3 regions of the Variovorax sp. AB1(2024) genome follow, and region 1 is predicted to be linked to each of the others. Evidence: predicted binding sites of a transcription regulator. Region 1 holds the regulator's gene; each other region holds the start of a gene.

Region 1 (2,263 bases):
GCTCACGGTGGAGGAAAACGTGCGCGCCGTGCTCGAACTGCAGCACGAGCCCGACGCGAGCGGCAAGCTCGCGCCGCTGTCCAAGCAGCACATGGAAGAGCGCCTGTCCGAACTGCTGGCCGACCTGCGCGTCGACCACCTGCGCGATTCGCCGGCGTTGGCGCTGTCGGGCGGCGAGCGACGCCGCGTCGAGATCGCACGCGCCCTGGCCACCCAGCCGCGCTTCATCCTGCTGGACGAACCCTTCGCCGGCATCGACCCGATCGCCGTCATCGAAATCCAGCGGATCATCAGCTTCCTGAAAGAGCGCGGCATCGGCGTGCTCATCACCGACCACAACGTGCGCGAAACGCTGGGCATCTGCGATCACGCGTTCATCATCAGCGACGGGCATGTGCTGGCACAAGGTACGCCCTCGGAGATCGTCGACAACGCCGAGGTACGCAGGGTGTACCTAGGCGAACACTTCCGTATGTAAGGAAGGGTCGGGTTCTCCACATGAAGCAAGGGCTGTCCCTTCGCGTCTCGCAGCACTTGGCGTTGACGCCCCAGCTGCAGCAGTCGATCAGGCTGCTCCAACTCTCCACGCTCGAACTGAGCCAGGAAGTGGAGCAGATGCTCGACGAGAACCCCTTCCTCGAGCGCACCGCGGAAGAAGCGGCGCGCGAGGAGTTCGGGCTCGACACCGCCGACGCCCCCGCTGCGCGCGATGACGGCAGTGACGGCGGCGACGGCGAGAGCGACTTCACCCCGCCGCCCGCCAGCACCTCCACCGCCTCGACCGAGACCGCCACCACCACCACGGCCGACTCCGACGGCCCCGCCGCCGAGATCGCCGAGCGCGAGCCCGACTGGGAAGGCGACGGCACCGTCGACATGGCGCCCGACGACAGCGAGTGGGGCAGCGACGCTCCCGCGCGCCAGAACAACCTGGGCGACGACGAACGCGCCGACGCCACCGAACTCGCGCGCAGCCAGGAATCGCTGCAGTCGTTCCTGCACCGCCAGGCGCTGAGCCTGCGCCTGAGCGAGAACGACAGCGCCGCGCTGCGCTTCCTGATCGAGTCGCTCAACGACGACGGCTACCTCGAAGACTCCCTGCCTGCGCTGGCCTCGGGCCTGGCCGGCGACGACAACGACCAGTTCGACGACCTGGTGCACCACTTCCAGGTGGCGCTCGGCCTGCTGCAGAGCCTGGAGCCGGTGGGCGTGGGGGCGCGCGACCTCGGCGAATGCCTGAGCATCCAGCTGCGCGCGCTGGCCGCCGAGGACGACGACGAAGACGAAGAGCAGGCACAGGTCTACAAGACCGCGATCGCCATCTGCAAGCAGCCGATGGAACTGCTCGCGCGGCGCGACTTCAAGCGCCTGGCCACGCTCACCCGCAGCAGCGAAGAGCTGGTGCGCTCGGCGCTGCAGGTCATTGCGCGGCTGGAGCCCAAGCCGGGGCGCCGTTTCGTCGACGTCGAGCGCAACATCGTCATTCCCGACGTGATCGTCACCAAGACCGGACGCGGCACCAACGTCAAGTTCCGCGTCATGCTGAATCCCGAGGTCATGCCGCGCCTGCGCGTGCACGACATCTATGCCGGCGCGCTCAAGTCGCACAAGGGCGAGGGCAGCCAGGCGCTGTCGCAGCGGCTGCAGGAGGCGCGCTGGTTCATCAAGAACATCCAGCAGCGCTTCGACACCATCCTGCGCGTGAGCAACGCCATCGTCGAGCGCCAGAAGAGCTACTTCGTGCACGGCGAGCTGGCCATGCGCCCGCTGGTGCTGCGCGAAATTGCGGACGAACTGGGCCTGCACGAATCCACCATCTCGCGCGTGACCACCGCCAAGTACATGGCCACGCCGTTCGGCACGGTCGAGCTGAAGTATTTCTTCGGCTCGGCGCTGGGCACCGAGACCGGCGGCAATGCGTCGAGCACGGCGGTGCGCGCGCTGATCAAGCAGTTCGTGAGCTCCGAGAGCATCAAGAAGCCGCTGTCGGACAGCCAGATCTCCGAGATGCTGAAGGAGCAGGGCATCGAGTGCGCGCGCCGCACCGTGGCCAAGTACCGCGAAGCCTTGCGCATTGCGCCCGCCAACCTGCGCAAGGCCCTGTAGAAAGCCTTCGATGAGCCGTCTCCCGATGTCGCGCTGGGGCCATTGGGTGATCGCTTTGCTGGCCGTGCTGCTGTTCAGCGGCTGCGCCACCCTGCCCGACGAGGCGCCGCGCCCGCCCACCAAGGCCATGGCCGTGTCGCCCGACACCGCGCTCGGC
Region 2 (2,263 bases), 3.2 Mb from region 1:
TACCAGGCCTTCACCGCCAAGCCCAATGCCGTGTCGTGCGTGCTGCGCATCGGCAACGGCCGTGCCGCCGCGCTGCTGGTGGGCGATGTCGAGCGCATGCAGGAGTCCGCGCTGGTCGCGCGCGCGCCGGAGTTGCGCGCCGACGTGCTGCTGGTGCCTCATCACGGCAGCAAGACCTCGTCGAGCGAAACCTTCCTCGACGCCGTGCAGCCGCGCATTGCACTGGTCCAGGCAGGCTATCGCAACCGTTTCGGCCACCCGGCGCCCGAGGTGGCGGCGCGGTACGCGGCCCACGGGGTACGGCTGGTCGACAGCCCCCGCTGCGGTGCCGCCCACTGGCGCAGCACGCAGCCTGACGATGTCGCCTGCGAGCGCGAGCGCCATGCGCGCTACTGGCGGCATCGTGTGCCTGAACGCGTTGAAATCGTGAATTAATTGTCAAATTAAACGTAAAGTACTCATCACTGAGGTAGCGCCGGCGAGTGGTCGCGTGCGTTATACGGTCTGAAACAACGCAAAGGGAATGCCATGCAAGATCGCAGCAGTTGCCGGTGGGGCCGGTTTTCCGGGCCCGCGCCATGACCACCGCCGTCCCGACCATCACCAGCGCGAGCGCCACGGCCACGTCCGGCGCAAGGCTCAAGACGCACCGCGAGGGTCCGGTGCTGGTGCTGACCCTGAGCAACCCGGCCGCGCGCAACGCGGTCAACCCGGCGGTCTACCGCGCGGCGGCCAAGGCGCTGCGGGCCACCTCGGGCTTTCGCACGGTGCGCGCCATCGTGCTGTGCGGGGAGGGCGAGCACTTCAGCGGCGGCGGCGACCTTCGGCGGCTGGCGCGGCAGCGCAAGTTGCCCGAGGCCGAGCAGCACGGCCACCTCGAGGCGCTGAACGAATGGATCATGGCGATCCAGGAAGCGCCCCAGCCCGTCATCGCGGCGGTCGAGGGTGCGGCCGTGGCGGGCGGTTTTTCGCTGTGCCTGGCCTGCGATCTCATCGTGGCGGCGGAAGACGCCAGGTTCGCGATGTCTTACGTCAACCTGGGGCTCACGCCCGACGGCGGAGGTTCCGATTCGCTGGTGCGTTCGCTGCCGCCGCAGGCGGCCCTGGAGATGCTGCTCGACGGCAAGCCCTGCAGCGCCAGGCGGCTGCACGACTGGGGCGTGGTCAACAAGGTGGTGCCGCGCGGCAGTGCCTGCGCCACGGCGCTCGAATGGGCGCAGGAGCTTTCCCGCGGGCCGTTCGAAGTGCAGGCGCGCATCAAGCAGCTCGTGCACTCTGCCCGGGGCCGCAGCCGGCGGGAACAGCTCGATGCCGAGCGCGAATCTTCCGTTGCCAGCCTCTACGGCGACGAGAGCGGGGAGCGCATCAAGGAATTCCTCTCGCCGCGCAAGAAGCAGCAGCCGCCGGCCGAAACCCCGGTGCGGTAGCCCGCAAAAAAAAGAGCTTCGACCCGTCTCCGGCCGCCGCATAAGGGGTTCTACTGGCCTCGAACTTGCTAAGCTACGGCTCAAGGAGATTGGTCGTTCCATGCACAAATTCGACGAGATGTATGAGCAGTTGCCCTATGCGGGGGCTGCGATCCGACAGCATTACAAGCGCTACGACCAATGGCTCGCGAAGCAACCCGGTGAGGTGATGCGTTCGCGGCGTGAAGAGGCGGAAATGATTTTCCGCCGGGTCGGTATTACCTTTGCCGTGTACGGCGCGAAGGACGAAGACGGTTCCGGCACCGAGCGGCTCATCCCGTTCGACCTGCTGCCGCGGATCATTCCGGCCAACGAGTGGGACAGCATGGAAAAAGGGCTGGTTCAGCGCGTCACGGCGCTCAACCGCTTCCTGCATGACGTCTACCACGACCAGGAAATCATCAAGGCCGGCATCATCCCGGCCGAGCAGATCCTGAACAACGCGCAGTTCCGCCCCGAGATGATGGGCGTCAACGTGCCGCACAACGTCTACTCGAACATCTCGGGCATCGACATCGTCCGCGCCCCCGATGCCGAGGGCAACGGCGAGTACTACGTGCTCGAAGACAACCTGCGCGTGCCCAGCGGCGTGAGCTACATGCTCGAGAACCGCAAGATGATGATGCGGCTCTTCCCGGAGCTGTTCAACCAGAACCGCATCGCGCCGGTCGCGCATTACCCCGACCTGCTGCTGGAGACGCTTCGCGCCAGCGCGCCGCCGGCCACGGCCGAGCCCACGGTGGTGGTGCTCACGCCGGGCATGTACAACAGCGCCTACTTCGAGCACGCCTTCCTCG
Region 3 (2,263 bases), 720 kb from region 1:
CCCCTTGCTCGCCGCGGATGCCAAAAAAGTCCTTTACCAGCTCTACGCCCAGCGTTTAGCCTCCATGGCGTTGCGACCCCAGGATCCGAACTGGGACGGCGCAACCCGGTTCGAAACCAAATGACGACAGACACACACAAGGGGTCTTTCACAATGCAGGTTCGTGTGCTGGGTTGCTCAGGCGCCATTGCCAAAGACTGCCGCACCACCTCGTTCCTGGTCGACACCGACCTGCTCGTCGATGCGGGCACCGGCGTGGGCGACCTCTCGCTCGAAGAAATGGCCGCCATCGACGACGTGGTTCTGACGCACTGCCACCTCGACCACATCGCCGCCCTGCCCCTGATGCTCGACGCCATCGGCAGCCGCCGCTCCAGACCGCTGCGCGTGCATGCGCTGCGCGCCACCATCGAAGCGCTGCGCGCTCACGTATTCAACAACGTCATCTGGCCCGACTTCGAGAGCATTCCCAGCCCTGAAGCGCCGTTCGTGAGCTTTCACGACATCGAGGTGGGGCAGATGCTGCAGCTGGGCAGCTGTGCGCCCAAGTCGATCGAGGTGCTGCCGGCCGTGCACACCGTGCCGGCCTGCGGCTTTGCCGTGCGGCGGGCTTCCGGCGGGGCGAACTGGGTCTTCAGCGGTGACACCGAACGCAACCCGCCGTTCTGGGACCGGGTGAACGCGCTGGATGTGGCGATGCTGGTGATAGAGACGGCCTTCAGCAACAGGGAGCAGGCGCTGGCCGAGCGCAGCTTGCATTTGTCACCGGTGATGCTGGCAGGCGAACTGGCGCGGATCGACCCGGCGAAGCAGTTTCCGATCTACATCACGCATACCAAGCCGGCGGAAACCGACGAGATCATGAGCCAGATCGAGGCGCTGGGAGAGCATCAGGTGGCGGGGGTGGCGCACCGGGATATCCGGTGGTTGAAGGCAGATGGAGTGTTGACTTTCTGATGCATCGGCAGACCTTGCCGGTTGACATATTTGTCATGCAAGAAGCATCTGGACACAAAATGTGTCGCATCGTGTTACACGTTGGTAAACAAAGGTGACGCGTTCGGTCGACAGAAGGCTGGTTTGGAGGGTGGCACAGATGCTGCGGAAGTTCTCTCGCTCCGGGCAGGTTCCCGGGCGTAACAACCAACCAACCTGGAGTTAGTTCAATGAATCGTCGTACTCTCGCCCGCCGCGCACAGGCCGGCTTTACCCTTATCGAATTGATGATCGTTGTGGCGATCATTGGTATCTTGGCTGCTGTGGCGCTGCCGGCTTATCAGGACTACGTGGTTCGTTCACGAGTAACTGAAGGTCTGGCGCTCGCCAGTGGTGCAAAAACGGCAATTTCCGAGAATGCCGCTCAAGGCGCCGGGTTTGCAAATGGCTACGTTCTCCCTGCCGCAACGCCTAACGTCGCGAGCGTTGCTGTGGCAGATCTGACCGGTGTGATCACCATTACCTATACCGCAGCTGCTGGCGGCGGCACCGTTTCGCTCACGCCAACCTCGGGTGGCACCGCTCTTGTTGGAACCGCACTGACTACCGCGCCGACCACCACGGTCGCTGGTGCAGGTGGCAGTTCTACAGTCCCGACGGGCGGTTCGATCGAGTGGCTGTGCCGTCCGGGCGCAACGACGCCGATGCCCGTCAAGTTCTTGCCCGCTTCGTGCCGCCCCTAAATGGCGCTGCCGATGTAAAAAAGCCGCCCTCGGGCGGCTTTTTTTTACGTTGGACGGATTTATCTGGTGAGCAAAGCTAAATAAATCGAGGATTTACGGCCAGCGCCGAGACGATTTGAGAACCGCAGGCTTGGAGCTTTGAAAAAACGAGGTCAGACTCCAATTGATACTCTGTCACTCAGCGCAATACGCAGCGATCGAACCGTGATTTCGGCTGCCTCGATTCGGCGCCCCAACTCATCGTTGACCAGCCAGACCAAGGCGCTGAATTCAGAACGCGTCGGAAACACCTCTTCCGTGTCGTTCACGTGGTGCGGAGCGATGAGTTTTTCGAGACACGTGTAGGCGCGCCGCACAATTTGCAGGCTGTCGATGTCATCGCATGCCTGTAGAGCAAGCGATTCCGCGCTGAAGGATTCAGAAGACTCAGGGGGGAGCGGAGGAGCGTGCGCAGACGCGCATGCGGATGTAGCCATGAAAGGCCTCCAAGTGATTGCAGCTTTCAAAAACTGCCGTCACGAGACCAATCGGGGCGGCAGCTCGACGGGTTGGTCTACCGGGCAACCACTTGCGTGAAACCGGCC

The links. The regulator sigma-54, encoded in region 1, starts transcription at its own class of promoters, with help from an activator protein. The targets are predictions, from matches to a motif close to TGGCANGNAANCTGCTTT.
Region 2: a site for sigma-54 is predicted at 1,482-1,499, ahead of WIX39_RS21695 (circularly permuted type 2 ATP-grasp protein). Genes of this name have one in related genera too.
Region 3: a site for sigma-54 is predicted at 1,089-1,106, ahead of WIX39_RS03595 (pilin). Genes of this name have one in related genera too.

What each region holds. Positions count from the first base shown of each region.
Region 1 is NZ_JBBHKP020000001.1:1,461,275-1,463,537, forward strand. It holds gene lptB (LPS export ABC transporter ATP-binding protein) at 1-478, shown strand, start outside; gene WIX39_RS06980 (RNA polymerase factor sigma-54) at 499-2,106, shown strand; gene WIX39_RS06985 (phospholipase D family protein) at 2,117-2,263, shown strand, end outside.
Region 2 is NZ_JBBHKP020000001.1:4,661,433-4,663,695, reverse strand. It holds gene WIX39_RS21705 (DNA internalization-related competence protein ComEC/Rec2) at 1-435, shown strand, start outside; gene WIX39_RS21700 (oxepin-CoA hydrolase, alternative type) at 579-1,427, shown strand; gene WIX39_RS21695 (circularly permuted type 2 ATP-grasp protein) at 1,528-2,263, shown strand, end outside.
Region 3 is NZ_JBBHKP020000001.1:737,403-739,665, reverse strand. It holds gene WIX39_RS03605 (CHASE2 domain-containing protein) at 1-124, shown strand, start outside; gene WIX39_RS03600 (3',5'-cyclic-nucleotide phosphodiesterase) at 154-957, shown strand; gene WIX39_RS03595 (pilin) at 1,167-1,679, shown strand; gene WIX39_RS03590 (hypothetical protein) at 1,832-2,155, opposite strand.